4 regions of the Pseudomonas sp. AK181 genome follow, and region 4 is predicted to be linked to each of the others. Evidence: predicted binding sites of a transcription regulator. Region 4 holds the regulator's gene; each other region holds the start of a gene.
The links. The regulator sigma-54, encoded in region 4, starts transcription at its own class of promoters, with help from an activator protein. The targets are predictions, from matches to a motif close to ANTGGCATNNANNTTGCTNT.

Region 1: V8689_RS19915 (flagellar hook-length control protein FliK) is a predicted target of sigma-54. The motif match lies at 3,308-3,327, and genes of this name have one in related genera.
Region 2: V8689_RS21270 (circularly permuted type 2 ATP-grasp protein) is a predicted target of sigma-54. The motif match lies at 4,395-4,414, and genes of this name have one in related genera.
Region 3: glnK (P-II family nitrogen regulator) is a predicted target of sigma-54. The motif match lies at 1,598-1,617, and genes of this name have one in related genera.

The regions. Positions count from the first base shown of each region.
Region 1 is NZ_CP146348.1:4,366,075-4,374,022, forward strand. Features, by position in the region: gene fliN (flagellar motor switch protein FliN) at 1-243, opposite strand, end outside; gene fliM (flagellar motor switch protein FliM) at 287-1,255, opposite strand; gene fliL (flagellar basal body-associated protein FliL) at 1,265-1,765, opposite strand; gene V8689_RS19915 (flagellar hook-length control protein FliK) at 1,976-3,259, opposite strand; gene V8689_RS19920 (Hpt domain-containing protein) at 3,420-3,776, opposite strand; gene V8689_RS19925 (fused response regulator/phosphatase) at 3,807-5,525, opposite strand; gene V8689_RS19930 (STAS domain-containing protein) at 5,522-5,827, opposite strand; gene fliJ (flagellar export protein FliJ) at 6,502-6,951, opposite strand; gene fliI (flagellar protein export ATPase FliI) at 6,955-7,948, opposite strand, start outside.
Region 2 is NZ_CP146348.1:4,662,302-4,670,249, reverse strand. Features, by position in the region: gene V8689_RS21300 (PLP-dependent aminotransferase family protein) at 16-1,455, shown strand; gene V8689_RS21295 (hypothetical protein) at 1,549-2,040, shown strand; gene V8689_RS21290 (YkgJ family cysteine cluster protein) at 2,203-2,457, shown strand; gene V8689_RS21285 (START domain-containing protein) at 2,499-3,104, shown strand; gene V8689_RS21280 (hypothetical protein) at 3,184-3,444, shown strand; gene V8689_RS21275 (ribonuclease E inhibitor RraB) at 3,658-3,999, shown strand; gene V8689_RS21270 (circularly permuted type 2 ATP-grasp protein) at 4,447-5,856, shown strand; gene V8689_RS21265 (alpha-E domain-containing protein) at 5,861-6,811, shown strand; gene V8689_RS21260 (transglutaminase family protein) at 6,808-7,590, shown strand; partial or broken gene V8689_RS21255 (outer membrane lipoprotein carrier protein LolA) at 7,713-7,811, shown strand; gene V8689_RS21250 (c-type cytochrome) at 7,795-7,948, opposite strand, start outside.
Region 3 is NZ_CP146348.1:203,315-211,262, forward strand. Features, by position in the region: partial or broken gene V8689_RS00880 (YifB family Mg chelatase-like AAA ATPase) at 1-459, opposite strand, end outside; gene V8689_RS00885 (accessory factor UbiK family protein) at 1,140-1,403, opposite strand; gene glnK (P-II family nitrogen regulator) at 1,827-2,165, shown strand; gene V8689_RS00895 (ammonium transporter) at 2,200-3,537, shown strand; gene V8689_RS00900 (secondary thiamine-phosphate synthase enzyme YjbQ) at 3,747-4,172, shown strand; gene sutA (transcriptional regulator SutA) at 4,275-4,607, shown strand; gene V8689_RS00910 (HAD family hydrolase) at 4,797-5,492, opposite strand; gene xerC (tyrosine recombinase XerC) at 5,489-6,388, opposite strand; gene V8689_RS00920 (DUF484 family protein) at 6,391-7,107, opposite strand; gene dapF (diaminopimelate epimerase) at 7,121-7,948, opposite strand, start outside.
Region 4 is NZ_CP146348.1:996,888-1,004,835, reverse strand. Features, by position in the region: gene mlaD (outer membrane lipid asymmetry maintenance protein MlaD) at 1-209, opposite strand, end outside; gene mlaE (lipid asymmetry maintenance ABC transporter permease subunit MlaE) at 209-1,006, opposite strand; gene V8689_RS04830 (ATP-binding cassette domain-containing protein) at 1,006-1,815, opposite strand; gene V8689_RS04825 (KpsF/GutQ family sugar-phosphate isomerase) at 2,126-3,100, shown strand; gene V8689_RS04820 (KdsC family phosphatase) at 3,101-3,625, shown strand; gene lptC (LPS export ABC transporter periplasmic protein LptC) at 3,634-4,206, shown strand; gene lptA (lipopolysaccharide transport periplasmic protein LptA) at 4,193-4,726, shown strand; gene lptB (LPS export ABC transporter ATP-binding protein) at 4,726-5,451, shown strand; gene V8689_RS04800 (RNA polymerase factor sigma-54) at 5,636-7,129, shown strand; gene hpf (ribosome hibernation-promoting factor, HPF/YfiA family) at 7,205-7,510, shown strand; gene ptsN (PTS IIA-like nitrogen regulatory protein PtsN) at 7,521-7,948, shown strand, end outside.

The sequences.
Region 1 (7,948 bases), 3.2 Mb from region 4:
CACCGGGATGTCGAGGATCACATCCAGGTTCGGGCCGTCGAGGCTCACCGGGTCGTTGTTCTTCGGCACGCTGCCGAACTCTTCCATGGCCAGGCGGTTGCCGGCCGGCGCGGTGGCGGCGTCGGCGGCCAGCAGCGCGTCGATGTCGTCCTGGCCAACATCGCCGGTTTCTTCCAGGGCCGCAGCCCATTCGTCAGCCAGGGCCTGGTCTTCGGCGGAAGTGTTTTCGTGTTCGGTAGCCATTACATGTCCTCGGCGCAGCAAACAATCATGAATTAGGGTTGAATCAGCGGCGGTTGATCGGCTCAACCACTTGCAGCGCCAGGTTGCCCTTGTGGGAACCGAGCTTGACCTTGAATGACGGCACGCCGTTGGCGCGCATGATCAACTCTTCCGGCAAGTCGACGGGGATGATGTCCCCAGGCGCCATGTGCAAAATGTCCCGCAGGCGCAACTGGCGACGGGCCACGGTGGCGCTCAGCGGCACGTCGACGTCCAGCAGGTCTTCGCGCAGGGCCTTGACCCAGCGTTCGTCCTGGTCGTCGAGGTCGGACTGGAAACCGGCATCGAGCATCTCGCGCACCGGCTCGATCATCGAATACGGCATGGTCACGTGCAGGTCGCCGCCACCGCCATCGAGTTCGATGTGGAAGGTCGACACCACAATGGCTTCGCTGGGGCCGACGATGTTGGCCATGGCCGGGTTCACTTCCGAGTTGATGTACTCGAAATTGACTTCCATGATCGCCTGCCAGGCTTCCTTCAAGTCGATGAAGGCCTGCTCCAGCACCATGCGCACCACGCGCAGTTCGGTGGGGGTGAATTCACGCCCTTCGATCTTGGCGTGACGGCCGTCGCCACCGAAGAAATTGTCCACCAGCTTGAACACCAGTTTGGCGTCGAGGATGAACAGCGCAGTGCCGCGCAACGGCTTGATCTTGACCAGGTTGAGGCTGGTGGGCACGTACAGCGAGTGTACGTATTCACCGAACTTCATCACCTGCACACCGCCCACGGCCACGTCCGCCGAGCGGCGCAGCATGTTGAACATGCTGATGCGGGTGTAGCGGGCAAAACGTTCGTTGATCATCTCCAGGGTCGGCATGCGTCCCCGCACGATGCGATCCTGGCTGGTCAGGTCATAACTTTTGACGCTGCCGGGTTCGGCAGCCATTTCGGTCTGTACCAGACCATCGTCCACGCCATGCAACAGCGCGTCGATTTCATCCTGGGACAGCAGGTCTTGCACGGCCATGTCGTGATCCTACTGCAATACGAAGTTAGTGAAGAGCGCCTGCTCGACCACGACTTTGCCGAGTTCTTTCTGGGCCACCTCCTGCACGCTGGCAGTGACCTTCTGGCGCAGCATTTCCTGGCCGACCGGGGTGGCCAGGCTGTCGAAGCTCTGCCCGGAGAACAGCATCACCAGGTTGTTACGGATCACCGGCATATGCACCTTGAGGGCATCGAGGTCCGCCTGGTTGCGCGCCAGCAAGGTGATGCTCACCTGCAGGTAGCGTTGACGACCATTCTGGTTGTAGTTGGCGACAAAGGCCGGAAGCATCTGCTCGAAGATTGCCGGTTGCTTGACGTTAGTGGCGGTTTCGGCAACGGGCGCCGGTTTGCTCGCACTGCTGTGCATGATGTACCAGGTGCCGCCCACCGAGGCGCCGATGGCCAGGAGCAGGCCCAGCACAATCAACAGGATCAGCTTGAGCTTGCCTTTGCCTGCGGGGGGAGTTGCTGCGTCGTCGCTCTTCGCCATGCCAATAATCCGTCACTATTCGGGGATTCGTAGATCTATGGCAAGGCAAGAGCAAGTGTTATGCCAGAGTTGGCTGAGGCGAAGACAACCTAAATCAAATGTGGGAGCTGGCTTGCCTGCGATGACGGTGGGTCAGTGCACATCTGTGTCACTGATACACCGTCATCGCAGGCAAGCCAGCTCCCACACTGACCGGGTTTGGACAGGAGGTCAGGCGTAGTAGTCGACCGCGCTGGAGCCGATCACGCTCTGACTCACGGGCGTCGCTACTTCGGCCACATCCACAGGGCCACCGGCGTCGCCGCTGTCAGCACGCCTGCCGCTGCTACCGACGCCCCGCGCCTGGCCCTGCTGTTGCTGCTGGTCCTGCCCCCGTGATTGGTCGGAGACATTCACATCCACCTGCCCCATGCCCTGCTGGGCAAACATCTCTCGCAAACGGCCAGACTGGCTCTCCAGCGCTTCACGCACCACCGCATGGCCGCTCATGAAGTTGACCTGGGCTTGCTGGTCCGCCGTCATGTTGACCTTGATATCCAAACGCCCCAGCTCAGCGGGCTGCAACTGGATCTCGGCCGACTTGAGGTTGGCGCTGGACAGGTACATCACGCGGTTGACCACTTCTTCGGTCCAGCCGCTCTGGTGCATGGCCAGGGGCGCATTGGTGACGGGCGGCAAGGCATTCGCGGTTTTCGGCGTGGCCGCCTGGGTCAGCGCGGCCAGGCGGTTGGCGAAGTCATCCACACGGGTGTCGCTGCTGGCGCTCTTGAGGTCCTTGAGGCCGTCATCGATCAGCGCGCCGAAGGCCTTGTCGCCGCCTTCGTCGGTGCTGTCCTTGGTCGCTTGCTGGTCAACCATATTGGCCAGGCCAGCGGCAAAGTTCTGCGCGGCGGTCGGTTGGTCCTGGGTGGTGGGCGCGGCTTTCTGCGGCGCCTGGCTGCTGGCCGAGACGTGACCGCCCTGCTCCATCGCCAGGCGCACGGCCGGCATCGAATCCAGCGGGTCGGCTTCGGGATCGAAGGCCGGCTGCTTGGGCTCCTCGGTCACCGCGATGAGGGGCAGGGCCTGGTCATCTTCGGCAACGACGGCAGGCGCTTGTGCGGGCACAGGGACCGCCACCGGCGTCACGGCTGCGACCAGCGCCGGGTCGGCCACTGGTTGCTGCGCCAGGGACGGGTCGGCCGGTGGCTCGCCTTCACTGTCTGCGCTGTCGTCGCTCTTGGCCGGCTTGGCAGGCAAGGGATTGCCGCTATCGGCAACCGCTGGCGCGCTGGCGGCAGGTTTATCGCTGGCGTCAGCCGCTTTGTCGCGCACGGGTTTGGCTGGCGCGTCGTCGCTCTTGGCCTGCGGCTTGGCAGCTTGCTTGGCAAACACTTGAGCGAAGCCAGGGCCCTTTTCCCGCGGGGCCGCAGGCGCTACCGCAGGCGTGGCGGCCGGCGCTTGAGGCTTGGCCGCGGTGGCAGCCTGAAGGAGCGAATTGGGGGCGACTGGCATAAGTAAAGGTCTCCACTGCATGGGGTCGGGGATGCAGTCTGTGGAGGTAGAGCAAGAGTCGGGCCAGGTTTACAAAATGCCTGGACATATCCGATTCAATGTAGGAGCGAGCCTGCTCGCGAAAAACTCACAGGCGCCGCATTCATCCAGGAAGCACGCGTTATCGTTGACGTTTTTCGCGAGCAAGCTCGCTCCTACATTTATACAGTGGCTTGACCAGCGCGAACTCATGATCAATCTGATCAACCAGCGCGCCTAGATCCGAGGCCGCCTCGACGGCCTCGGCCTCCAGCAGCTCACACAATTGGGCCAAACGCACCGCCCCTAGATTGCCGCTGCTGCCTTTGAAACTGTGGGCAATCCGTCCCAACGTTTTGGCGTCGCCCCCAGCCTTGCGCAGTGCTGCGACGCGCTCTTGCGAGTCCTCGATAAAGGTGTCGAGCAACGTCGGGTACTCGCTCTCCATCACTTCCTGCAAGTCCGACAACACCTCGGGGTCCAAATGAATCTCAGCCACTTGCTCGCTCCTTGATCAAGAATCGGCGGATTATGCCAGAGCCTCCCAACAAAACTCCACGCAGACGCAGCGCCCGCCATCGGACCAGCCTACAGCGCTGCTCAGTTGACGCACCAGGCTAAGACCCCGACCAGACAGACGGTCGATGTCCACGGGGCGTGCCAGCTCCTGCTCTACATCAAAACCCTGCCCGCTGTCTTCGAGGCGCAAGGTCAGTTTGCCGCCCTTGTCGGTGGGTACCACCTGCACATGCACGCGCACGTAACCGCTGTCCAACTGTGCCAGCCGCTCATGGCGCTGGTGATAATACTGCGCAAACCCCTGGGCATCGCGCTTGAGCCGTGAGTCCAGGCCCAGCACGCCATGTTCCAGCGCGTTCGAATACAACTCGGCCATCACGCTGTAAAGCGCCCCGCTCTGCTCACGCAGGCCGTGGATCTCCAACAGCAGTTGCAGCAGGTACGGCAGCGGGTTGTAGGTTCTAAGGGTCTGGGCGCGAAATTCGAAACTCACCGACCAATCCAGTGGGCACGACTGGCCGCTGTCGGCATACATCGGTTCGGCCGCCCGCAAGGGCTGGCCCGCCTGCAAAGTGATCTCGACCATGCTAACGTCATCGCGCGCCTGGCCGCGAAAGGCCGCCAGGGCCTGCTCGATGTCCTCGAACAGGCGGTCGGGCTCGCGGTTGGCGGCGAACACCTGCTGCAAGCGCTCGGCGCCGAACAGTTGATCATTGGCGTCAGCAGTGTCCAGCACGCCGTCGGAGAGCAAAAATACCCGGTCGCCCAACGCCATGGGCCAGACCTCGGTGCTGTCATCGAACGCCTCTGCCGACAACACCCCCAGGGGCAGGTGCCGCGACATCAACGGCGTGCGCCTGCCGGTGGCGACTTCATGCACATAGCCTTCGGGCATGCCGCCGTTCCACACCTCCACCGCCCGCCGCTGGGCGCTCAGGCACAGCAAGGTGGCGCAGCAGAACATGTCCACCGGCAGGATGCGCTTGAGCTTGGCGTTCATCTCCCGCAGGGTCTGCGTGAGGCCGTAGCCCTTGGCGGTCATGCCGTAGAACACTTCGGCCAGGGGCATGGCACCGATGGCGGCCGGCAGGCCATGGCCAGTGAAATCCCCGAGCAGCACGTGCATATCGCCGGATGGCGTGTAGGCCGCCAGCAACAAGTCGCCGTTGAACAGCGCATAAGGCGATTGCAGGTAGCGAATATTTGGCGCGGCGTTGATACAACCGGAATGGGCGACCTTATCGAACACCGCCTTGGCCGCCCGCTGTTCATGCATCAGGTGTTCGTGGTGTTTGGCGATCAGGTCACGCTGTTGCAAAACCGTGGCCTGCAGGCGGCGCAGGCGGTCCATGGCGTTGATCTTCGCCGCCAGGATCAGGGGGTTATAGGGCTTGGGCAAAAAGTCATCGCCGCCGGCGTCCAGGCACTGGGCCAGGGCTTCGCTTTCGCGCAGCGAGGTGAGGAAGATGATCGGCACCAGCGCCTCGCCCGCCAGTTGCTTGATCTGCCGCGCGGCTTCAAAGCCATCCATCACCGGCATCAGCGCGTCCATCAACACCAGTTGCGGGCGCTCGCGGGCAAACACCTCAATCGCTTCGGCGCCATTGCTCACCGTCAGCACCTGATGGCCTTGGCGACGGATGATGCTCGCCAGCAACAGGCGGTCGGCGGCGCTGTCTTCGGCGATCAGGATGGTCAGCGCCTCCAGGACCGGGGCCAGGGCGCTCAACTGATGTCGAACAGCTTGTCGAAGTTGGAGATGGCGAGGATCTTGCGCACGTCGGTGCTGCTGTTGATCACACTGACTTCGGCACCATCACCGCCAGCATGATCACGTAGCAACAGCAGCATGCCGAGGGCTGAACTGTCCATGTAGGTGGCCTCCTTGAGATCGACGATATAGATCTCGGGGACCTTGTAGAAACGCTCGTACGCATCCCGAAACGCCTGGTGGCTGCCGAAATCGAACCGGCCCCTGATTGCGATCGTCAACTTCTTCCCATCCAGGGATACTTCTGACTCGACTGACATGTGACTGCTTCCTTGTCATTGCACTAGACACAAGGTGTAGCAGCTGAACAGCATCTGAGCAACACGGTGGATCAACTGTGGGAGCTGGCTTGCCTGCGATAGCGGTGGGTCTGCCGGCCTATAAGTGACTGATGCACCGCAATCAACTTCGGTACGACGCTGATCCTGTGGCGAGGGAGCTTGCTCCCGTGACGACCGGATAGCCGACGCCTATCTACCTGACACCCCCACGATCCAATTGTGGGAGCTGGCTTGCCTGCGAAGACGGCCTAACAGTCAACACAGTTGGACCGGGTACATATCCGTTATTTAGGTAACGGCCACTTAGGGTTCCGCCCTGACGGCGGCTCACTTTCGAAAAGCGCGAAAGTAAGCAAAGCGCTCTTGCCCCACCACTCGGCACCTCGCCTAGGCTCGGTGTGCCCGAACACAGGCTTGAATCCGTGGGCCGCCGCCACGCGCCATCCATGGCGCGGGGCGGCTAACCCGGCGTCCTGCCGGGTTACCCACGAATTCAAGCCTGCGTTCGGCCAGCGTGGTTTAACGGGGCGCCTGAGATCAAGATCAAAAGCAGATCAAGATCAAGAGCGGCTCGCTTCGCATCGTGGTTACCGTTGAGCGCTACAGAGTCGTGTAGATACCTATGCCCATCGCAGGCAAGCCAGCTCCCACACTTAGAACTGTTCTGGGCGGGGAAGGCGCTGGGAGAGTTCATCGAGCAGTTTTTGCTCGCGCTTGTCTTCGATGGCTCGCGCTTCGTCGATGTAGCGCTGCACCAGTTTGCGCAACCCCTCGACACGGGCAAACGCCGCCTGCCAGGCTTCGCGGGCTTTGTCGAGGTTGGCCTCGTGCCAGGCCAGGCTCTGGCGTTGTTGGCCGACGGCGGTTTCAAGCTGGTTGAGAAAGCCCTGGTACCCCATCAGCCACTGGCCGGACACACCCTGGCTGCCGCGCTCGATCCACTGTTGCTGATACTCACCACGAAAACGCTCCAGGTCGCCCAGCTTGCTTTGGGCCAAGCGCACCTGGCCCTGGAAGTAACCCAGGCGCTGCACGGCGGCTTTCTCGGCCTTTTCGGCCATGTCCACCACTGGGGCCAGGCGTGCGGCGCGACTGTTGGCCATGGCTTAGCCGCCCGGCGCCGGGGCGAAGATGGACTGCAAGTGCGACTGGCTTTCGCCCATGGTGATCTTGTCGTTGAGGCCCTGGCGCAGGTAGGTCACCAGTTGCGGCTGCAAGGCGATGGCCAGGTCGGTGTCGCGGTCGCCACCGGCCACATAGGCGCCGACGCTGATCAGGTCACGGCTTTGCTGGTAGCGCGACCACAGCTGCTTGAACTGCTGCGCACGGGCCATATGCTCCGGCGTGACCACCGCCGGCATCACCCGGCTGATGGACGCTTCGATATCGATGGCCGGGTAATGCCCCTCTTCGGCCAAACGCCGCGACAGCACGATGTGGCCGTCGAGCACGCCCCGCGCCGAGTCGGCAATCGGGTCCTGTTGGTCGTCGCCTTCGGACAACACGGTGTAGAACGCGGTGATCGAGCCACCGCCGGCTTCGGCATTACCGGCACGTTCCACCAGCTTGGGCAACTTGGCGAACACCGATGGCGGGTAACCCTTGGTCGCGGGCGGTTCACCGATGGCCAGGGCGATCTCGCGCTGGGCCTGGGCGAAACGCGTGAGCGAGTCCATCAGCAACAGGACGTTCTTGCCCTTGTCGCGAAAATATTCGGCGATGCGCGTGCAGTACATCGCCGCACGCAAGCGCATCAGCGGTGCATCGTCTGCCGGAGAAGCGACGACAACGGAACGCTTGAGCCCTTCCTCACCGAGGCTGTGCTCGATGAACTCCTTCACTTCGCGGCCCCGCTCGCCGATCAGCCCCACCACGATGATGTCGGCCTCGGTAAAGCGCGTCATCATGCCCAGCAACACCGACTTACCCACGCCGGTACCGGCGAACAGGCCCAGGCGCTGGCCGCGACCGACCGTCAATAAACCGTTGATGCTGCGAATGCCCACGTCCAGCGGCACGCTGATCGGGTTGCGCTTGAGTGGGTTGATGGTGGGGCCGTCCATCGGCACCCAGTCTTCGGCTTTCATGCCGCCCTTGCCG
Region 2 (7,948 bases), 2.9 Mb from region 4:
ATCGAGTGCTGCGTCATGACCAATCTGTTGCTTTACCAACGTATTGCCCAGCAACTGGCTGAGGACATCCGGCGCGGTGTCTACCAACCGGGGGAGCGCGTGCCGTCGGTGCGCAAAATGAGCTCCCAGCTCAATGTGAGCCATGCCACGGTGCTGCAGGCCTACGCCAACCTGGAAGACCAGGGGCTGATCCGGGCGCGGCCGCAGTCGGGCTACTACGTGCACCAGACGCCAGCCCTCACGGCGCCTACGCCCGATATCGCACGGGTCGAGCGTCCAGGGTTGGTCACCCGTAGCAGTATCATCCAGCAGGTGTTGGTCGAGTCGCGCCGTGAAGGGGTGTTTCCCTTGGGTGCAGCGGTGCCGAGTGTCGACTACCTGCCAGTGCGGGCATTGCATCAGCAGTTGGCCAAGGTCACGCGTTTTCAGAGCCCACGGGCGTTCAGCTACATGTTCAGCCCTGGCTTTGAACCCCTGCGCCGCCAGGTGGCGATCCGCATGCGCGATGCCGGGGTGGTCGTGGACCCTTCAGAAGTGGTGATCACCCACGGCTGTGTCGATGCATTGCAGATGTCGTTGCGCGTGCTGACGCGCCCTGGCGACCTGATCGCGGCTGAATCACCCACCTATTACGGCTTGCTGCAATTGGCGGATCTGCTGGGCCTCAAGGTCATCGAGATCCCCAGCGACCCCGCCACGGGCATGAGTCTTGAGGCCTTGCAACTGGCCGCCAACCAATGGTCGATCAAGGCGCTGGTGCTGACCACGCGCCTGAGTAATCCGCTGGGCGGCACCATGCCGGAGGAGCGGCAGAAACAGTTGCTGCGCCTGGCGTCGGACTTCGATATTCAGATCGTCGAGGATGATATTTACGGCGAGTTGATGTTCGAACTCGGCCGCACCAAAGCCCTCAAGGCCTACGACCGCCTCGACCGGGTGATCTATTGCTCAAGCTTTTCCAAGACCTTGTCGCCGGGCGTACGCATTGGCTGGATGATTGCCGGCAAATACCAGCAGGAAATCCAGCGCCTGCAGATGTTCAGCACGCATTCTGCTTGCAGCGTCACGCAAATGGGCGTCGCGGCCTATCTGGAAAACGGTGGCTACGACCGTCACCTGCGCTATATCCGCCAGGAATACCGCAAGAACCTCAGCGCCTTCCAATTGGCGGTGCAGCAGTATTTTCCCGAAGGCACCCAGATGACCCGTCCGACCGGCGGCTTTATCTTGTGGGTCAGTTTGCCGGGGCGGGTCAATACCCAGGAGCTGCATGTGCGTGCCCTGCAACAAGGCATCAGCATTGCGCCAGGGCTGATCTTCAGTAATACCGAACAGTTCAACCACTGTATTCGCCTCAACTGCGGCACGCCGTGGAATCGCGAGGCAGAGCGGGCGTTGATGACCCTGGGAATGCTTGCCACACAGCTATGCCAAGAGGCCGCAGCGGGCTTTTGAGGTGATCAAAGGGGACAAGACTGATCTGTGCCCTTGTCATGCCGCGCACAACGAGCGAGCATATGGCCTTCTGCCGTTAATGCTGTTGGCGATATGACTTCTATTTTTCGCGTTACATGGATGATTGGCCTGCTGAGCCTGTGCAACGTCGGCAGCGTGCTGGCTGCAGCGCCGGTGGCTGATGGCAAGCCCGCCGTCAGTGCCGAGCAAAAGACCTCAGCCAAGCAGCCTGCGCCTGCGAAAAAAGCCCCCGCCGCACAAAAGAAAGCTGCCTCGACCAAAAAGCGTGCACCCGTGGCGAGCAAGTCCAAGTCGGCCCGTGAAGTCGCCCAGACCAAACTGCCACCGGCACAGTTGGACCTGTCCCTGCCTTCGGACATGGTGAGGCACTTGCAACCCATCGGCACCATGCCCAAGCCCAAGAGCGTGCCTTTGTTGCCGCCAATGTTTGGGGAAAAGCCCACCGACAACAGCGCGTTCCAGATCAACGGTCGCTTGCTCAGCAATGAGATGAAGCTGCAACTGCGTAACGAAGAACGCCGTGATGTTGAAGGTGCTGCGCTGGATTTCGAATTCAAGCAATAAACTTTCTAAGCCCAGGTGACCCAGGCGGCTGACCATCTGTCGCAGACTGGTCGGTCACTTTTGTTTTGTGCGAAAAACCTCTGTTGGGCCATTTTAAAACGGCTGTTTAAGGGCGTACTCTAGCCCGGCCATCCCTATTGAGTCGTCGAGGACCTGCTGGTCATGAAATGCCGTGAAGGCTGTGGCGCCTGCTGCATTGCCCCCTCCATCAGTTCACCACTACCCGGAATGCCTCTGGGCAAACCCGCAGGCGTTCGCTGCGTGCACCTGTCGGCGGAACAACTGTGCCAGTTGTTTGGTCAACCGCAGCGGCCCGCCGTGTGCAGTGATTTCAAGGCGGATATCGACGTCTGTGGCAACGACCAGGCCGATGCCATCCGCCTGATCGGCTGGTGGGAGCAGATGACGGCGGCTTGATGGGCTTTACTATCGGAACTTCAACAATAAGGAATACAACGATGGGTTCGCTGAAACGAGTGGCTGTGCTGTGCGGTTTTACGCTGTTGTTTGCGGCCACTGCCCAGGCTGAGGATTGGCAAGTCGCCAAGGACGAAGACGGTATCAAGGTGTCCCTGAGCGAGATTGCCGGTTCCAAGTACAAGGCGTATCGCGGTGTGACGGTGATCAAGGCGCCTTTGGCCAAGGTCCAGGCGCTGCAGGAAGATGTGGCCGGTGCTTGCGCATGGATCCATGAGTGCAAGTCCCAGAAACTCGTCGACAAGAAAGGCGACGAGGCCTGGACCTATACCCAGTTCAAGGCGCCGTTCCCCGTGACGGACCGCGACTCGTACATCCACGTCACCACCACCAAAGCCGCAGACGGTACCGTCACGCGCAAACTGGAAGGTGTGCCGACCTACAAGCCTGAAGAAAAAGGCTACGTGCGGGTCGCCCAGGTGGAGGGTTTCTGGAAACTGGTGCCAAAGGGCGATAACCAGACCGAAGTCACCTACCAGGTACACACCGAGCCAGGCGGCAGTGTACCTTCGTGGTTGGCCAACAAGTTCGTGGTGGACGCCCCGTTCAACACCTTGAAAGCCTTGAAAGAACACGCTGAAAAATAAGTGCAGTTGATCCGGTGCCTCCGGACTTGAGCGGAACGTTTGGCGAGCCCTCACGGTCCAGATACAAGTAAGCCCACCTATGGGTTTTATCGAGGAGGCACCGATGCCGAAGTGGAATGTTTCTTTCATCAACGACCGCGGCGAGCCGAAAGTCGAGCAATTTGACTGCGAGCATGAGCCGACGCTGGAAGAAGCCGCACAAATGGTGCGCGTGCGTGTGTCGCCGGTGTTGGAAAAGCTGGACCTTAACGATCTTGCTGACCGTGTCCCCGATCCCACGGTCAAGAGCCTGCATGATCAGAATGGTATTAAGGACCTCAAGGTCGAACCCGCGGCCTGAACATTTTCTATAGACCCTTCAAGCACCTCTGGTGGAGGTGATAGCTTCGCGCTACTCTGCAATCGAGATCAGCGAATGAATCGCTAAGGTCTGGTCTTGTCAGCTACATGCTTGTTTTCCTGCGGTGTTGTTATGCCGTGGTGCCCGCGCCAGCAGGGCGCGGGGCTTCAGGAAGCACGGAAAGTCTATCCATCGGTTTGAGGAGGACGTTTCATGAGCACAGCCTATCAAGAAGACATCAGCACCAACGTACTGCGCCGCATGAAAGAAGGCGGCTTTGATTTCTCGCGTTTTCACCCCATCGAGTTCTACGCCATTTTCCCGGATGAGGAACGGGCGCGCAGGGCTGCGGGTCGATTTCGTGGGGAGTCCCTCAATGCCCAGGTCAGCGCGCGCGACGATGGCGCCTGGTACCTGGAACTGAGCAAAATCATGTTCGCAACCTACGACGGCATAGGAGATTTCGAGCAAGACTTTGAGGCAGTGGTCGAGCCCCTGGGTGGCATTATCGAGGGATGGGGCGTCAAGCAGGAGGTGCGTGGGTTACCCATGTAGTTGGTATTTATGAGCAACACAGCGTATCGGCTGACCTTTGGGTCGGCCGATTTTGTTTGGGGCGCCGGTGCAACGTGAACCGCCGTTTTACGCGCAAAAAAAAGCCACCCAAATAGGGTGGCGGAAAGGGAAGTTCGAGGAGGTAGATCAGTACACGAAGTAACACCATATCGCTTGCACAAAAGGTTTAGCTGTAGGACATCTCCTGTTCAGCCGATGGAGGTGATTATCCGCAGTGCCAGCCGCGCAGTGAAATCAACTCTGACTATGCTGTTGATAGCCAAAGACCGCATTGCAATGAAGCGCACGGCTTGACCCAGGCAATTGCGCGCACCAGGACGGTGCGGTGCTTCCGCTGGGATTATTCAACTGGTTGATTATTAAGTGTTTATGCCGCTGGCACGGGCCTTGCGAAGGTTCTTGCGTCCGGGTGACAAGGAGTACGGCATGATCCGCACTTATTACGATGAAATGTACGATGGGGCAGGGCAGGTTCGCCCCCATTACCGCGAGTTCGCCCGTTGGCTGGCCGACACCCCTGCCGAACTGCTGGCCCAGCGCCGGCGTGAAGCCGATTTGCTGTTCCACCGCGCCGGCATCACCTTCACCCTCTACGGGGACGAACAAGGCACCGAGCGCCTGATCCCCTTTGACACCATCCCCCGCAGCATTCCGGCGAGTGAATGGCGGATTGTCGAGCGCGGCTGTATCCAGCGGGTCAAGGCGCTGAACCTGTTCCTCGCCGACCTGTACCACGACCAACGCATCATCAAGGCCGGCATCATCCCTGCCGAACAGGTACTGGCCAACGAGCAATATCAATTGGCAATGCAGGGCCTGGATTTGCACCGCGATATTTATTCGCACATCTCCGGGGTCGACCTCGTACGCGATGGCGACGGCACGTACTACGTGCTCGAAGACAACCTGCGCACGCCCAGCGGTGTCAGCTACATGCTCGAAGACCGCAAGATGATGATGCGGCTGTTCCCCGAACTGTTCGCGGCCCAGCGCATCGCACCCATCGACCATTACCCCAACCTGCTGCTCGATACCCTCAAAAGCGCCAGCCCTCTGGATAACCCCAGTGTGGTGGTACTGACGCCCGGGCGTTTCAACAGCGCGTTCTTCGAACATGCCTTCCTGGCTCGGGAAATGGGCGTGGAGTTGGTGGAAGGCGCAGATTTGTTCGTGCGCGATGACCGTGTATTCATGCGCACCACCGACGGGCCCAAGGCTGTCGATGTGATCTACCGTCGCCTCGATGATGCGTTCCTTGACCCGCTGGCTTTCAACCCGGACTCCATGCTCGGTGTACCCGGCCTGCTTGCCGCTTACCGTTGCGGCAATGTGGTGCTGGCCAACGCCATTGGAACCGGGGTTGCGGACGACAAATCGGTTTACCCTTTCGTTACCGAGATGATCCGCTTCTACCTCGACGAAGAGCCGATCCTGCAGAACGTTCCGACTTTTCAATGCCGTAAGCCTGACGAGTTGTCCCACGTACTGGCCAACCTGCCCGACTTGGTGGTCAAGGAAACCCAAGGCTCCGGTGGCTACGGCATGTTGGTTGGGCCGGCGTCTACAACCGCAGAAATCGAAGCGTTCCGGGCGCGTATCAAGGCCAAGCCACACGCCTATATCGCGCAGCCGACCCTGTGTTTATCCACGTGCCCGACCTTTGTCGAAAACGGCATCGCCCCGCGCCATATCGACCTGCGCCCCTTCGTGTTGTCCGGCAAGGACACCCGCGTGGTACCGGGTGGCCTGACCCGCGTGGCGTTGCGCGAAGGCTCGCTGGTGGTCAACTCGTCCCAGGGCGGCGGAACCAAAGACACCTGGGTGGTCGAGGACTGATGCGATGTTGAGTAGAACTGCCTCGGATTTGTATTGGATGTCGCGCTACCTGGAACGCGCCGAAAACCTCGCGCGCATGCTCGATGTCAGCTATTCGCTGTCGCTGATGCCCCAGGACGGGCGCGGCGATGGCCTGCACGAATTGGCCATGCCGCTGTTGATCACCGGCACCCTGGAGGATTACCACGCGCGTCATGGCCCATTGCACGCTGAACGCTTGCTGCACTTTTTTGCCCTGGACGCGGCCAACCCGGCGAGCATCTACAGCTGCCTGGGCGCGGCGCGGGCCAGCGCCCATGCGGTACGTGGGCGAATCACCGCCGACATGTGGGAAAACATCAACGCCACCTGGCTGGACATTCGCGATATCGCCCAGCAGGGGCTGAGCCACTACGGCATGAGCCGGTTTTGTGAGTGGGTCAAGGAGCGTTCCCACCTGTTCCGTGGGGCCACTTACGGCACCATCATGCGCAACGATGCCTTCCGCTTTATTCGCCTTGGCACCTTCATTGAGCGCGCCGATAACACCCTGCGCCTGCTCGATGCCCGCTACGAAATGGCCGGCGAACAGGCTGAGGCGGTCAGCGATGGCACGGCCCACGCGTATTACCAATGGAGTGCGTTGCTGCGCGCCCTGTCGTCATTCGAGGCGTACACCGAGATTTATCGCGATGCACCGGGGGCTCGGCAAGTGGCCGAGCTGCTGCTGTTACGCGCGGATGTGCCGCGTTCGCTGCGCGCTTGCAGCGAAGAGATCGACCAGATCCTCGCCAGCCTGCCTGGTATCAACGGCCGCCCGGCCCAGCGCCTGGCCGCCGAGATGGATGCGCGCCTGCGCTTTACCGCCATCGACGAAATCCTCGAGGAAGGCCTGCATGCCTGGCTGACCGACTTTATCCCCTTGGTCCGCCAGTTGGGCGACGCCATCTACAGTTCCTACCTGGAGGCGGCATGAGACTCTCCATCAGCCACGACACCACCTACCACTACGAAGACCAGGTGCGCGCCAGCATCCAGTACCTGCGCCTGACACCCCATGACAGCGAGCGCCAGCACGTGCTGAGCTGGCAACTCGACCTGCCACGCCCGGTGCGGGCCCAGGTGGACCCCTTCGGTAATATCTTGCATGTGCTCACCCTGGACGAGCCCCATGACGCCATCATCATTGGCGCCCGGGGCGTGGTGGAGATCGATGAATTGCGCGAGGCCGAACACGAAAGCCAGTCTGCCTTCCCGTTCCTGCGCGCCACGCGCCTCACCGAGCCCGACGACGCCCTGCGCGGGTTTGCCGAACAACACTGCCATCAGCGTCGCGACCGCACCGCGCTTATCGACCTGATGCAGGCGCTTAACCACGCCATGGTCTACACGCCTGGCGCGACCGACGTCGATACCTGCGCCGCCCAGGCCTTTGCAGGTGCCGCTGGGGTGTGCCAGGACCACACCCATGCGTTCCTGGCCTGCGCACGCAGCCTGGGGATCCCCGCGCGGTATGTGTCGGGGTATCTGTACACCGAAGACAGCACGCACCTGGCCAGCCATGCCTGGGCCGAAGCCTGGCTGGATGACGCCTGGTACAGCTTTGACGTGACCAACCAACTGGCGCGGCCGGAGCGGCACTTGAAGCTGGCCGTGGGCCTGGACTACCTCGACGCCTGCCCGGTACGCGGCATGCGCCGTGGCGGTGGGCATGAGCAGATGCATGCCAAGGTATTCGTGGCGCCGCAGCAATGATCGTTCCCACGCTCTGCGTGGGAATGCAGCCCAGGACGCTCTGCGTCCCAAAGCGTGACGCAGAGCATCACAAGAGGCGTTCCCACGCAGAGCGTGGGAACGATCAAACTGTAGGAGCGAGCTTGCTCGCGAAAAACGTTAACGATTACGCGGGGAGCCTGATACTCAACGGTGCTCTGAGGTTTTTCGCGAGCAAGCTCGCTCCTACAACTTGCGGCCTGCCATGTGCCGCAGATATCCCACCAGCAAATCCAACTCATTGTCTGGCAATACACTGGCTGTAAACGCCGGCATCTTCGCCTGTGGCCAATGCCTCAGGCTCTGCGGGTCGCGGATGTAACGCTTGAGGAAATCGCCG
Region 3 (7,948 bases), 790 kb from region 4:
CTTCAACCCCGACGCCAGGCACGCCTCCTCGGCATTGGCGCGCGGCACTATCACGGTGCGCCCGGCCTTGCGCGCTGCCAGCGCGGCCGGCAACACGCCCTTCACTGCGCGCACCTCGCCGGACAGTGCCAATTCCCCAAGGCATTCCACGTCATCGAGCATCAAGGCCGGCACCTGCACACTGGCCGCCAGAATGCCCAGGGCAATCGCCAGATCAAAACGCCCGCCGTCCTTGGGCAGGTCGGCGGGCGCGAGGTTGAGCGTGATGCGGCGGGCCGGGTATTGCAGCGCCGAGTTGAGGATGGCACTGCGCACGCGGTCTTTGCTTTCCTTCACTGCGGTTTCGGGCAAACCCACCAAGGTGAGCGACGGCAGGCCATTGGCCATATGCACTTCGACGGTGACGGCGGGGGCTTCTACACCGACCTGGGCGCGGCTGTGGACGATGGCGAGGGACATGCTCGTTCCTTGAATGGGAGGGCCGCTTCCTGCGGTTTTTTCAAGGGTAGACGAGGGGAGATGGAGCGGGGCGGGGGAGGTTTTACAGAACGTATCCGGGCGGCAATGCAAAACAAATGTGGGAGCTGGCTTGCCTGCGATGGCTGTGTGTCAGCAAAGAATCATCCGCTGATGCACCGCCATCGCGGCATAGGTATCTACTCAACTTTGTAGGCTGTCGCAGCAAACGGTAACCACGATGCGAAGCGAGTCGCTCTTGATCTGCTTTTGATCTTAGGCGCCCCGTTAAACCACGCTGGCGGATTACGGGCACACCGAGCCTAAGCGAGGTGCCGAGTGGTGGGGCAAGAGCGTTTTGCTTACTTTTGCGCTTTTTGTACGGACCGGACACATGGTTGACGGGTGTGCGGGGACATGGTGGACACTTTGCGGCGAACCAACTTCGCCGGGAAGTCATCATGCCTTGGACTACGAGAGACACCATGAGCCTGAAAGAAGAGTTCGTTGCCTTAGCGCGGCAAGCCAGCTCCCACATTTGGATCTCGGTGCGTCAGTTAGAACAGCGTCGGCTATCCGGTCGTCACGGGAGCAAGCTCCCTCGCCGCAGGTCCAGCGTCACACCAAAATTGTGTAGATACCTATGGCCATCGCAGGCAAGCCAGCTCTCACACACACCGTGTTTATTCAGCAGAGGGCGGCGTCAACCGTGCTTCAAGTTCCGCCACCTTCGCCTCCAGGCTCTCCAGTCGCGCACGTGTGCGGGCCAGCACTACCATCTGGCTGTCAAACTCTTCCCGGCTGACCAGGTCGAGCTTGCTGAAACCACTCTGCAGCAAAGCCTTGAACTGGCTTTCGATTTCATTGCGGGGCAGCGGGGTGTCGCCGCTGAACAGGCGAGAGGCGTGGCCGCTCAGGGCGTCGAGGAAGTCTTTGGGCGCGAGCATTGGACATATTCCGGAAAACAGTTGGCCGGCAGTGTATCACGCAGCGTCTATAGTCATTTTTACGCCCTGTTGCGCACGGTTTTCGCGCATTGGGGCGGGCGGCTGCGCACTGTTTTGATGCGCATTGCGGCCACGCAGGCGCCCCGTAGGTGGGCACAAGCGGGCAAAGGATTGATTTCGGTGGTTTTTACGGAGCTGGCAAGGTTTCTGCTTAGACGATCATGACCCATGCACTGATGCAGTCGCTGTGACGAATGCAGTGCGCCGACGGATCCGGGGTACAGGGCTCGTCACCAGTGGTTCGCTGGCGTCGCGACGGCAAATGCCGAGGCGACGATGCGTTACAAAGCCAGGCACTGCGCTTAGACTTGAGACGGGTTTGTTTTCCTGGGGCAAGTCCACCAAATTCGGGAGAGAGTTTTCATGAAGCTAGTCACTGCCATCATCAAGCCGTTCAAGTTGGACGATGTTCGCGAGTCACTGTCCGAGATCGGCGTGCAGGGCATTACCGTTACTGAGGTCAAGGGCTTCGGTCGGCAGAAGGGTCATACCGAGCTGTATCGCGGCGCGGAATACGTGGTCGATTTCCTGCCGAAGGTGAAGATCGATGTCGCCATTGACGACAAGGATCTTGACCGGGTTATCGAGGCGATAACCAAGGCGGCCAACACCGGCAAGATCGGTGACGGCAAGATCTTCGTGGTCAATCTGGAACAGGCTATTCGCATCCGTACCGGCGAAACCGATACCGACGCAATCTAAGCCGCCAAACCCCAACGCCCCAGGAGAAAACAATATGACTCTGCGTAAATTCGCAGGGCTCGGAGCCCTGCTGTCCATCGTAATGCCAAGCCTGGCCATGGCGGCAGACGAAGTGGCTGCTCCAGTCCTCAATTCCGGCGACACCGCCTGGATGCTCACTGCCACCGCGCTGGTGCTGTTCATGACCATCCCTGGCCTGGCGCTGTTCTACGGCGGCATGGTCCGCTCCAAGAACATTCTGTCGGTGATGATGCAGTGCTTTGCCATCACTGGCCTGATCAGCATCCTGTGGGTCGTCTACGGCTACAGCATCGCGTTCGATACCACCGGTATGGAACAAGGTGTGGTCAACTTCAATTCCTTCTTCGGCGGCATGGGCAAGGCGTTCCTGGCGGGTGTCACCCCGGCCAGCATCACCGGGCCGGCGGCGCTGTTTCCGGAAGCCGTGTTCATCACCTTCCAGATGACCTTCGCCATCATTACCCCGGCGCTGATCGTCGGTGCTTTCGCTGAGCGTATGAAGTTCTCCGCGATGCTGATCTTCATGGCGATCTGGTTCACCCTGGTCTATGCGCCAATTGCGCATATGGTCTGGAGCGGCAACGGCGGCCTGATGTGGGACTGGGGCGTGCTGGACTTCGCTGGCGGCACCGTGGTGCACATCAACGCGGGTGTGGCTGGCCTGGTGGCGTGCATCGTGCTCGGCAAGCGTAAAGGCTTCCCGACCACCCCGATGGCCCCGCATAACCTGGGCTATACCCTGGTGGGTGCGGCCATGCTGTGGATCGGCTGGTTCGGCTTCAACGCCGGTTCCGCTGCGGCGGCCAACGGCACCGCCGGCATGGCGATGCTGGTGACTCAGATCGCCACCGCCGCCGCGGCCTTGGGCTGGATGTTTGCCGAGTGGATCACCCACGGCAAGCCAAGCGCGTTGGGCATCGCCTCCGGCGTGGTCGCCGGCCTCGTCGCCGTAACGCCAGCCGCCGGCACCGTGGGCCCGATGGGCGCCCTGGTGATTGGCCTGGTCGCCGGTGTGGTGTGCTTCTTCTGCGCGACCAGCCTCAAGCGCAAACTGGGTTATGACGACTCCCTGGACGCTTTCGGCGTGCACGGTATCGGCGGTATCGTCGGTGCGATCCTTACCGGTGTGTTCGCAGCTCCTGCACTGGGCGGCTTCGGCACCGTGACCGACATCGCGGCCCAAGTGTGGATCCAGTGCAAAGGCGTGGGCTTCACCGTGATCTACACGGCGATCGTGACCTACGTCATCCTCAAGGTGCTCGACATGGTCATGGGCCTGCGTGTCACCGAAGAAGAAGAGGCGGTTGGCCTCGACCTGGCGCAGCACAACGAGCGCGGCTACAACTTGTAACTACATGAAAAAAACATGCCCGGCTTGCCGGGCATTTTTTTGCCTGGCGTTTGTCTGTGGCTAAAGGTGCATGGGTTTTTTATCGACTTTGTGATGGGATCCACACAGCACTTTTAAGGGTGCAAATGTCTTACAGGCATGAAGGCGTATTCGGCCCTTTGTTTTTTCTCAGAGCGCGCTAGAATGCGCGCCGATGGGCGGAGAACTGTATGTGGCAACAGACCCTGATTACCCTGCGGGCCAAGCCCCGGGGCTTTCACTTGGTAACGGACGAGTTGCTTGCCGGCTTGCCTGAATTGAAGGCGTGCCGTGTGGGCCTGTTGCATCTGTGGCTGCAGCACACCTCGGCCTCGTTGACTGTCAACGAGAATGCCGATCCGGCGGTTCGCCGTGACTTCGAACGGTTTTTCAACCTGCTGGTGCCGCAAGGCCGCACGGGGTTTGAACACAACGACGAAGGTCCGGATGATCTGCCGGCGCACTTCAAGGCCAGTCTGCTGGGCTGCCAGCTGAGTTTGCCGGTCAAGGCCGGCCGCTTGGCGATAGGGACCTGGCAAGGTGTTTATCTGGGCGAGCACCGTGATCATGGCGGTGCTCGTAAAGTCCTCGCCACCTTGCACGGTGATGGGGCATAAGCCACTGGCTATTCAGTGGATGTTGATTTTTTTCCAGCGGCCTCGACAGAGGGTGAAGCTGGGCTATAACTAATCTGCTTTTCGCAAGTCATGAGGTAGAACATGAGCGACGATGATCTGGAACAAGACGACCTCGAAGTAGGTGATGAAGACGACACCGAAGAAGGTCTTGAAGTAGCGGCCGAAGACGTTGCTGACGACGCCGATGACAGTGTGGGCGATGACGTGGCCCCCAAAGCCAAAGGCAAAGCCAAGGCAGCTGTTTCGGTAGACGAGTTGCCGAGCGTTGAAGCCAAGAACAAAGAGCGCGATGCCCTGGCCCGTGCGATGGAAGAGTTCCTCGCTAAAGGCGGCAAAGTGCAGGAAGTCGAGGCCAACGTGGTGGCTGATCCACCGAAGAAGCCGGATAACAAGTACGGCAGCCGACCTATCTGAGGTCTGCCTCCTGCTTGTAAGAAAAAGCCCGCCGTCGCTGCGGGCTTTTTCATGCCTGGAGCAATTTACCCGTTCGCTGCAATACCCTGTGGGAGCTGGCTTGCCTGCGATAGCGGTGTATCTGCGAGCCCTGTGTTGATTGGCCCACCACTATCGCAGGCAAGCCAGCTCCCACATTTTGGGTCAGTGTTAGCTCCAGCGACTCAGCAAGGGCGGCAACTCCGTCAGGCTGCGAATCTGCGCATCCGGACGCTTGTCACCCTCCCAGGCCTTGCCCGTGGGGTTGAACCACACCGCCCGCAGTCCCGCCTGCTGCGCGCCGGCAATGTCGTCCCCAGGATGATCGCCCACATGCACAGCCGCGCTGGCGTCCACACCGCCACGTTGCAGCGCCTCCTGAAACAGCCGTGCATCCGGCTTGGCGATGCCGATATCTTCAGCGCGCAGGGCGAAGTGAAAGTAGTCCGCCAAGCCCACGCGCTGCACATCGGCATTGCCATTGGTGATCACGCCGAGCAGGAAGTGCTGGCGCAGCGCCTTGAGCATTGGCTCGGCTTCCGGGAATACGGTGAGTTGGTGGCGTGCGTGGATGAACGCTTCGAAGCAGACATCCGCCATCTGTGTGGCCTCAGGCTGGGGATAACCGGCCTCCTCGAACGCATGCATCAACACGCGATGACGCAGCAGACTGATACGGTGTTTGAGTTCGGGATGACGCTGCAGCACCTGCTGGCGCAGGCTGGCGAAATGCTCAAGGGGCAGGTCGCCGACCTTGGACGCATGGACTGCCAGCCATTCGCGCATCGACGCTTCGGCGCTGATGATGACGGGTACGTTGTCCCAGAGGGTGTCGTCCAGGTCGAAGGTGATCAGCTTGATACTCATGAGTCGCCGCCCTTGATGCGTTTGGCCCGTGGATGGGCGCTGTCGTACACCGTTGCAAGGTGCTGGAAGTCGAGGTGGGTGTAGATTTGCGTGGTCTTGATATCCGAGTGCCCGAGCAGCTCCTGCACGGCGCGCAGGTCCTGGGAGGATTCGAGCAGGTGGCTGGCAAAGGAATGACGCAACATGTGCGGGTGCAGATTCTGCCCCAGCTCCCGCTCGCCAGCGGCCTTGACCCGCAGCTGGATCGCCCGTGGCCCCAGGCGCCGGCCTTGCTGGCTGACAAATACGGCATCGTCTGCCGGGTTGGTCAGCAGGCGTAGCGGCAGCCACAGCTGCAAGGCTTCGCGGGCTTTCCTGCCCACGGGCAGTACGCGGGTCTTGCTGCCTTTGCCGAGCACTTGCACCAGGCCATCGGCGAGGTCCAGTTGATCGAGGTTCAGGCCTGTGAGCTCCGACAGGCGCAGGCCCGAGGAATAGAACAGCTCAAGGATTGCCTGGTCGCGATGGGCCAGGAAATCATCCTCGACGGCACCGTCGAGCAGTTGCAGGGCGCGGTCGGTGTCCAGGGTCTTGGGCAGGCGCCGCTCGCCTTTGGGCGGCGACAGGCCATTGGCCGGGTCGTGGTCGCACAGGCCTTCGCGATTGAGGTAGTGATAGAGGCCGCGCACCGCCGACAGCAGGCGAGACAGGCTGCGGGAGGATTGGCCCTGCTGGTGCAACCGGGCGATCAGGCTGCGCAGGGCCTGGATATCCAGGGCCTTCCAACTGCTGACGTGCTGTTTTTCGCAATAGGCCAGGACCTTGTTCAAGTCCCGCCGGTAGGCTTCCAGCGTATGGGGCGACACCTGGCGCTCATTGCGCAGGTGAGCGCAGTAAGCGTCCAGTTGCCGCTCCATGATCAGCGCACCGCGCGCAGGGTGGTGGTGTGGCGTGGCAGGACGCGGCCCAGCACTTCGGCGATATAGGTGAGGAACAGCGTGCCCACCGAGCTTTTGTAGTGCGCCGGGTCGCGGCTGGCGATGGCCAGTACCCCGTGCAAGCCTTGATGGCTGAGGGCGATGACGGCCGTAGAGCCGATCTGCTTGCGCTGTTCGGCGCCAAACAGGAAGTCCAGTTCATGCTCGCGCAAGGTGCCGCTGACAGTCTTGCCTTCGGACAACAGGCCGCCGATGGCCGTCTGCGCCTCGCCACCTGTGACCCAGCGACCCACCGGCATCGGGTTGTCGCTGAACAGGATCAGGCTGACGAAGGGCACCTGGAAATCCTCACGCAGGCTGTCTTCCACGGCGATCACCGTTTCTTCCAGGCTGGTGGCATCCATCAGGGTCAGAATCAGGCGCCGGGTCTTGTCGAACAAGCGGTCGTTGTCGCGGGCCACGTCCATCAGATGAGAGAGCCGGTGGCGCATTTCAATATTGCGCTCGCGCAGGATCTTCATCTGCCGCTCCACCAGCGACACGGTATCGCCGCGTTGGTGGGGGATGCGCAGGGCTGGCAGCAGTTCTTCGTGCTCGACGAAGAAGTCCGGATTAGCCTCAAGGTACGCCGCAACAGCAGCGGCCTCCAGGCTGTCACTCGGGGTTGCGTGTGCGGGTACTTGAGGCTTATCGGTCATTAGCTTGGCTCACTCATAGACGGACCTGTCCTTCGTATACACGCGTGGCCGGCCCGGTCATCATCACCGGGTGGCCAGGGCCTGCCCATTCGATGGATAAACGTCCACCGGGCAGGTCGATCAACAGCGGCGAATCCATCCACCCCTGGCTGATCGCGGCCACGGCAGCGGCGCAAGCGCCGGTGCCGCAAGCCTGGGTTTCGCCGACGCCGCGTTCCCATACGCGCAATTGCGCACGGTTACGGTCGATCACCTGCAAAAAGCCCACATTAGCCCGTGCCGGAAAGCGCGGGTGATGTTCGATCTTCGGCCCCAGTTCGTGCACGGGGGCGTTATTGATGTCGGTGACCCGCAGCACTGCATGGGGGTTGCCCATGGACACGGCGGCGATTTCTACGGTTTTGCCATCCACGTCCAACGAGTAACTGAGGGCCTGCTCGGTGGCCTGGAACGGAATATCCGCCGGCACCAGGCGCGGCGCGCCCATGTTGACGCTGATCTGGCCGTCGTTGCGGATGTCCAGTTCGATCACGCCACCTTTGGTTTCGACGCGAATCTGGCGTTTGGCAGTCAGGCGTTTGTCGAGCACAAAGCGCGCAAAGCAGCGCGCGCCGTTGCCGCACTGTTCCACTTCGGAACCGTCGGAGTTGAAGATCCGGTAGCGGAAATCTACCTCCGGGTTGCTCGGCGCTTCGACCAGCAGCAACTGGTCGAAACCGATCCCCGTGTGGCGATCGCCCCACTGTTTGGCGTGCTTGGGCAGGATGTGCGCGTGCTGGCTGACCAGGTCGAGGACCATGAAATCATTACCCAGCCCGTGCATCTTGGTAAAACGCAGCAG
Region 4 (7,948 bases):
GCCGTGACCTTGCCGATGGTGACACCGGCCATGGTCACTTTGGATCTGACCGTCAAACCGGCGATATTGTCGAAGTACGCGTAAAGTTTATAGGTATCGGCGGTAGGGCTGGCCGAAAGGCCGCTGACTCGCAGGGCCAACAACAGTAAAGCCAGGATGCCAGCCAGCAAGAAAAGGCCGACACCGATTTCCACAGTGCGGTTTTGCATCAGAAATCTCCAAACATCAAGGCGGTCAAAATGAAGTCAAGGCCCAGTACCGCCAGCGAGGCGTACACAACGGTCTTGGTAGTGGCACGGCTGATCCCCTCTGAAGTGGGCTCGCAGTCATAGCCTTGGAATACGGCAATCCAGGTCACCACAAAGGCAAAGACAATGCTCTTTATGATGCCGTTGAGCACGTCACCGGTGAAGGTCACGCTGTTTTGCATGTTGGCCCAGTAGGAGCCGTCGTAGACTCCCAGCCAGTCAACCGCCACCCACGAACCACCCCAGATACCCACCACGCTGAAGATCATCGCCAGCAATGGCAGGGAAATGAAGCCGGCCCACAGGCGCGGGGCAACAATGTACTTGAGCGGGTCCACGCCGATCATTTCCAGGCTGGACAGCTGCTCGGTGGACTTCATATTGCCGATTTCAGCAGTCAGCGCCGAACCTGCACGCCCCGCGAACAACAAGGCGGTAACCACCGGGCCAAGCTCACGCAACAGGGTCAGGGCCACCATCTGCCCTACCGCCTGCTCCGAGCCGTAGCTGGAGAGGATATTGAAACCCTGCAGCGCCAGCACCATGCCGATGAACACGCCGGAGACCACGATGATCACCAGGGACATCACCCCCACCGAGTGCAGCTGCTTGACCAGCAGGCCAAAGCCGCCGCCGATGCCGCCGCGCCCCAGCAAGGCGTGGAACAGGAAAATGGTCGAACGCCCCAGCACTTCGACGATGTCGATGCCCGAGCGACCGAAAAGGCGAACCTTCTCGATAAGAGATGTCTTGCGCATCAGCGCTTCCCCAGAAGATCTGAGCGGTAGTCCGCTGCCGGAAAGTGAAAAGGCACCGGGCCATCGGGGTTGCCGGTCATGAATTGGCGAATGCGCGGGTTATCGGCGTTCATCAACTCTTCAGGCGTACCCTGCCCCAGCACCTGACCATCACCGACTACATAGAGGTAGTCGGCAATGCTCGCGGTTTCGGCCAGGTCGTGGGACACCACGATACTGGTGATCCCCAGTGCATCGTTGAGCAGACGGATCAGGCGCACCAACACGCCCATGGCGATCGGGTCCTGGCCCACGAATGGCTCGTCGTACATGAGGATCTGTGGGTCGAGGGCAATGGCCCGCGCCAGGGCGACACGGCGCTTCATGCCGCCGGACAACTCGTCCGGCATCAGGTCGATGGCACCGCGAAGGCCCACGGCCTGCAGTTTCAGCAACACGATGTCACGAATCATCTCGTCGGACAGCTGGGTGTGCACCCGCAGCGGGAAGGCCACGTTTTCGAACACATCGAGGTCGGTGAACAGCGCGCCGCTCTGGAACAGCACGCCCATGTGCTTGCGCGCATCGAACAGATCGCTGCGCGACAGCGTCGGCAGGTTCTGGCCGTTGACCCACACTTCCCCGGCACTGGGGCGCAATTGCATGCCCATCAAGCGCAACAGGGTGGTCTTGCCGCAACCGGAAGGCCCCATGATGCCCGTGACCTTGCCGCGAGGAATGCGAATATCGACGTTATTGAAGATGCTGCGCGTCCCGCGCTTGAAGGTAAGACCCTTCAGCTCGACCGCGTAGGCGTTATCGGCACTCATCTAATCTCCTTGGGATGCAGCCTTTCACTCAGACACCATGTGTGCGACTTTCGTTTTCAACTGATGCGCAATAATAAGGCACATGGGTTGGGCGGACCGAACTGGCGGCGAACTATATCACTGCTGGTACAGAGCGCCCAAGGCCGGAACAGCGCTGGTTCAGATTTGAGACAGGGAAAAAACGTTGCTTGCTATGTTACCGACGGTGCTTTTCAGTTATCCCGCGCACAAAGCCTGACGAACTTGCGTGAGGGAATCGATCATTACCGCTATAATCGCCGACTTTTCGTCAGGCTATACGATTTCAGACATGAGCCAATCCAGCGACCTTATTCAATCCGCACAACGCACCATACGCCTTGAGCTTGAAGCCGTAGAAGGCTTGCTGGCGCATATCGACGCGGATTTCGTGCGCGCCTGCGAGATGATTCTGGCCAGCAAGGGCCGCGTTGTGGTGGTCGGCATGGGCAAGTCCGGCCACATTGGCAACAAGATCGCCGCGACCTTGGCGAGCACCGGGACCACGGCGTTTTTCGTGCACCCGGCCGAAGCCAGCCACGGCGATATGGGCATGATCACCAAGGATGACGTGATTCTGGCGCTGTCCAACTCCGGCACCACCAACGAAATCGTGACCCTGTTGCCGCTGATCAAGCGCTTGGGCATCCAGATGATCAGCCTCACAGGCAACCCTGAGTCAACGCTGGCCAAGGCCGCCGACGTCAACCTGAACGTGCACGTGGCCCACGAGGCCTGCCCGCTGAACCTGGCGCCCACCTCCTCCACCACCGCCGCACTGGTGATGGGTGATGCCCTGGCGGTGGCACTGCTGGAGGCTCGCGGGTTTACCGCTGAAGACTTCGCGTTTTCCCATCCCGGTGGTGCACTGGGCCGTCGCCTGTTGCTGAAAGTGGAAAATGTGATGCACAGCGGCACAGAATTGCCGAGCGTTCCACGCGGTACCCTTTTGCGGGATGCGCTGATGGAAATGACCCGCAAGGGCTTGGGCATGACCGCCATCGTCGAGACCGATGGCCGGCTGGCCGGGATATTCACCGACGGCGACCTGCGTCGTACCCTGGACCGCACCATTGATATCCATACCGCCACCATCGACGCCGTGATGACCCCTCACGGCAAGACCGCCCGCGCCGAAATGCTCGCGGCCGAAGCGTTGAAAATCATGGAAGACCACCGGATAGGCGCTCTTATAGTGGTCGACCACGATGATCGGCCGATCGGGGCCCTTAACCTTGGCGACTTGCTGCGCGCAGGAGTGATGTAAATGACCAGCGACCTGATGCAACGCGGTAAGAACATCAAACTGGCGATTTTCGACGTTGACGGCGTGCTGACGGATGGCCGCCTGTACTTCCTCGAAGACGGCAGCGAATTCAAGACCTTCAACACCCTCGACGGCCAAGGCATCAAGATGCTGATGGCAGCGGGCGTGCAAACCGCAATTATCAGCGGTCGAAAAACACCGGTTGTGGAACGCCGCGCACAAAACCTCGGTATTCCTCACCTGTATCAGGGCCGCGAGGATAAACTGGTGGTACTGGACGAGCTTCTTGGCCAACTCAACCTAAGCTATGAACAGGTCGCCTATCTGGGCGACGACCTGCCAGACCTGCCGGTGATTCGCCGGGTGGGCCTGGGCATGGCCGTCGCGAATGCCGCAACGTTTGTGCGCGAACACGCCCATGGCATCACCACCGCCCGTGGCGGCGAAGGTGCCGCCCGCGAGTTCTGCGAGTTGATCCTGCGTGCCCAGGGCAGTCTTGAAGCGGCCCACGCCGCCTACCTATAGAGCGTTATATGCTGAGCAAAAAGATTCGCAACTTCCTGTTATTCGGGGTCATCGCCGCGCTGCTCCTGGCGGTGGGCTACTGGAATATCAGCCCGGAGCGCTTTCTCGACAAGCCTGTTGCGCAGGTTGACGAAGGCCTAATCGACTATTACGCCACCAATGCCTACAGCATTCAGTACCTGCCCGACGGCAAGGTGCAGTATGAATTGACGTCGGACAAGGTCGAGCACTTGAAGGTAGCCGACGTCAGCCTGCTGACCAATCCGGACCTGAACCTGTATCGCGGCACCGAATTTCCCTGGCACGTGACCAGCAAGCGTGGCGAAGTGAACTCGGACGGCACCGAAGTTGAACTGATCGACTCGGTTCGCGTCGCACGTACAGACGCGCAGAACCGTGACACCATCATTACCAGCAGTCGCATGACCGTATTCCCACAGAAGCAATATGCGCAGACCGAGCAAGACGTTAGAATCGACGGCGCTGGCGGTGTATCGACTGGCAAGGGAATGAAAGCGTATTTGAAAGAAAGCAGGATACACCTGCTATCGAACGTAAGAGGACAGTATGAGGCTCGTTAAAACCCTCCCTATTTTGCTCGGTCTGGGCGCAGCACTGGGAAGCGTGAGCGCCTGGGCTCTGCCGAACGATAGCCAGCAACCGATCCATATTTCGGCTGACGATGCACAGCTCGATGACAAGAAAGGTGTCGCCACCTATACCGGCGGCGTGATCATCACCCAGGGCTCGATGAAGATCACCGGCAACACGGTGACCCTGACGCGCACCCAGGCAGGCGACATTGACGTGGTGACATCGGTGGGCAACCTGGCTTATTTCGAGCAGAAGCAGTCCGCCACCGACACCGGCCCGATGAAGGGCTACGGTAAGACCATCCAGTATCACGCCCAGCAGAATCGTATCGTACTGATCGACCAGGCCAAGGTACTTAGCCCCGACGGCAACTCGACCGAAGGTGAAAAAATCACCTATGACACCGTCAAGCAGATCGCCAACGCCGGTCGCGCCAACGGCAACAAGGTCACCGCACCGCGCCCACGCATCGACATGGTTATCCAGCCGAAGAAGAAGGCCGAGTAATGGCAACCCTGAAAGCCCAGCACCTGGCCAAAGCCTATAAAAGCCGCCAGGTGGTACGCGATGTCAGCCTGTCGATCGACAGCGGCCAGATCGTCGGTTTGCTCGGCCCTAACGGCGCCGGCAAAACCACCTGCTTCTATATGATCGTCGGGCTGGTCCAGGCAGACCAGGGTCGCGTATTGATCGACGACCTGGACGTCAGCCACCAACCCATGCACGGTCGTGCACGGGCAGGTATCGGCTATCTTCCCCAGGAAGCGTCGATCTTCCGCAAACTGTCGGTAGCCGACAACATCATGGCGATCCTCGAGACCCGCAAGGAACTCGATCGCGATGGCCGCCGCCAGGAGCTGGAAAGCCTGTTGCAGGAATTCCACATCAACCATATTCGCGACAACCTCGGCATGAGCTTGTCCGGTGGTGAGCGTCGCCGCGTGGAAATCGCTCGCGCCCTGGCAACCGCGCCGAAATTCATCCTGCTGGATGAACCCTTCGCCGGTGTCGACCCGATTTCGGTGGGTGACATCAAGCAGATCATCCATCACCTCAAGGCCAAGGGCATTGGGGTGCTGATCACCGACCACAACGTGCGCGAGACCCTCGATATCTGCGAAACCGCTTATATCGTCAACGATGGTCAGCTGATTGCCGAAGGCGATGCCGAGACGATTCTGGCTAACGAGCTGGTGAAGGAAGTGTACCTGGGTCACGAGTTCCGCCTGTAAACACAGGGGTATCGCGCTTTTCCCTGGAGCGCGCGGGAGTCAATAGAAACCTCGGTTTTTTTATTGTTACCGCGCTCTAGGCAAAGGCCCCGAGATCAGGCATATAATTTGCTTATGTTTGGCGCTCACGCGCCCTGTCGTGGATGGCGCATTGCGCCGGCGAATAAGGTGTTAAGCCCCTGCCATGAAACCATCGCTAGTCCTGAGAATGGGCCAGCAGCTGACGATGACACCGCAGCTGCAACAGGCCATCCGCCTGCTCCAATTGTCGACCCTGGACCTGCAACAGGAAATCCAGGAGGCCCTGGAGTCCAATCCGATGCTCGAACGCCAGGAAGAAGGCGACGACTTCGACAACGCAGATCCGCTGGCCGACAACATCGAGCAAAAACCCAACCCCGACGTGCAGGAACCTTCCTATCAGGAAACCGCCCCGACGGTGGACAACCTGGAAGAAGGCGACTGGAACGAACGCATTCCCAACGAGCTTCCCGTGGACACCGCGTGGGAAGACGTCTACCAGACCAGCGCCAGCAGCCTGCCGAGCAACGATGATGACGAGTGGGACTTCACCACCCGTACGTCGGTGGGCGAGAGCCTGCAGAGCCACTTGTTGTGGCAACTGAACCTGGCGCCGATGTCCGATACCGATCGCCTGATCGCGGTCACCCTGATCGACTGCATCAACAACCAGGGCTACCTGGACGAAACCCTCGATGAGATCCTCGAGGCCTTCGACCCGGAACTGGACATCGAACTGGACGAAATCGAAGCCGTCCTGCACCGCATCCAGCAATTCGAGCCCGCCGGCATCGGTGCCCGCACGCTCAGCGAGTGCCTGTTGCTGCAACTGCGCCAACTGCCCGCCAAGACGCCATGGCTCACCGAAGCGCAACGCCTGGTCAGTGACTACATCGACCTGTTGGGCAGTCGCGACTACAGCCAACTGATGCGCCGCATGAAGCTCAAGGAAGATGACTTGCGCCAGGTCATCGAGCTGGTGCAAAGCCTCAACCCGCGTCCGGGCTCGCAGATCGAATCCAGCGAAGCCGAATACGTGGTCCCCGACGTCATCGTGCGCAAGGACAACGAACGCTGGCTGGTGGAGCTGAACCAGGAGTCGGTACCGCGCCTGCGGGTCAACCCGCAGTACGCAGGTTTTGTGCGCCGCGCTGACACCAGCGCCGACAACACCTTCATGCGCAACCAGTTGCAGGAAGCGCGGTGGTTCATCAAGAGCCTGCAAAGCCGCAACGAAACCCTGATGAAAGTCGCGACCCAGATCGTCGAACACCAGCGCGGTTTCCTGGAATACGGCGACGAGGCCATGAAGCCTCTGGTGCTGCACGACATCGCCGAAGCCGTTGGCATGCATGAATCGACGATTTCCCGGGTCACCACGCAGAAATTCATGCATACCCCACGGGGTATTTATGAGCTGAAATACTTTTTCTCCAGCCACGTCAGCACCTCCGAAGGCGGCGAATGCTCGTCCACGGCGATCCGCGCGATCATCAAAAAACTGGTTGCCGCGGAAAATCAGAAAAAGCCGTTGAGTGACAGCAAGATCGCTGGTTTACTGGAGGCACAAGGCATTCAGGTCGCCCGTCGAACCGTCGCCAAGTACCGCGAGTCCCTTGGGATCGCGCCTTCCAGCGAGCGTAAGCGGTTGATGTGACGGGCGGGCCACAGCGTTCCAGTGGTGGGTATTCCTGCCCACCGCTTTATGCACTGGCAACGAAGGAGAAGCTGTATGCAAGTCAACATCAGTGGACACCAGCTGGAAGTCACCAAGCCCCTGCGTGAATACACCGAGAGCAAGCTGAACAAGCTTGCGGGGCATTTTGACAAGATCACCAACGTGCAGGTCATCATGGAGGTCGATAAGCTCAAGCAGAAAATCGAGGCCACCCTGCACGTACCGAATGCCAAGCTCGTCGCCAATGCGGAACATGAAGACATGTACGCGGCAATCGACTCGCTCTACGACAAGCTCGACCGCCAACTCATAAAGCATAAGGAAAAGAATCTGCACCTGATGCAAGGTACAGGTCGTTAACTCTCCCCCCATGATCCGACTTGAAACCATCCTGACCCCCGGCCGTTCCCTCGTGAACGTGCCGGGCGGCAGTAAAAAGCGCGCCCTCGAACAAATTGCCAACCTGATCAGCAGCCAAGTGCCTGAGCTGGAGATGCAAGATGTTTTCGAAGCTCTGATTGCTCGTGAAAAACTCGGCTCGACCGGTTTTGGTAATGGAATCGCCATTCCTCACTGCCGCCTCGAAGGCTGCGATACCCCGGTCAGCGCCCTGCTGCACTTGGAAAAACCCATCGACTTCGACGCCATCGACGGTGCCCCGGTTGACCTGCTGTTCGTTCTGCTGGTCCCGCAAGCCGCCACCGATGCGCACCTGGAACTGCTCCGGCAGATCGCCAGCATGCTTGACCGCAAGGATGTACGCGACAAACTGCGCAGCGCCCCCACCAATGAGGCGTT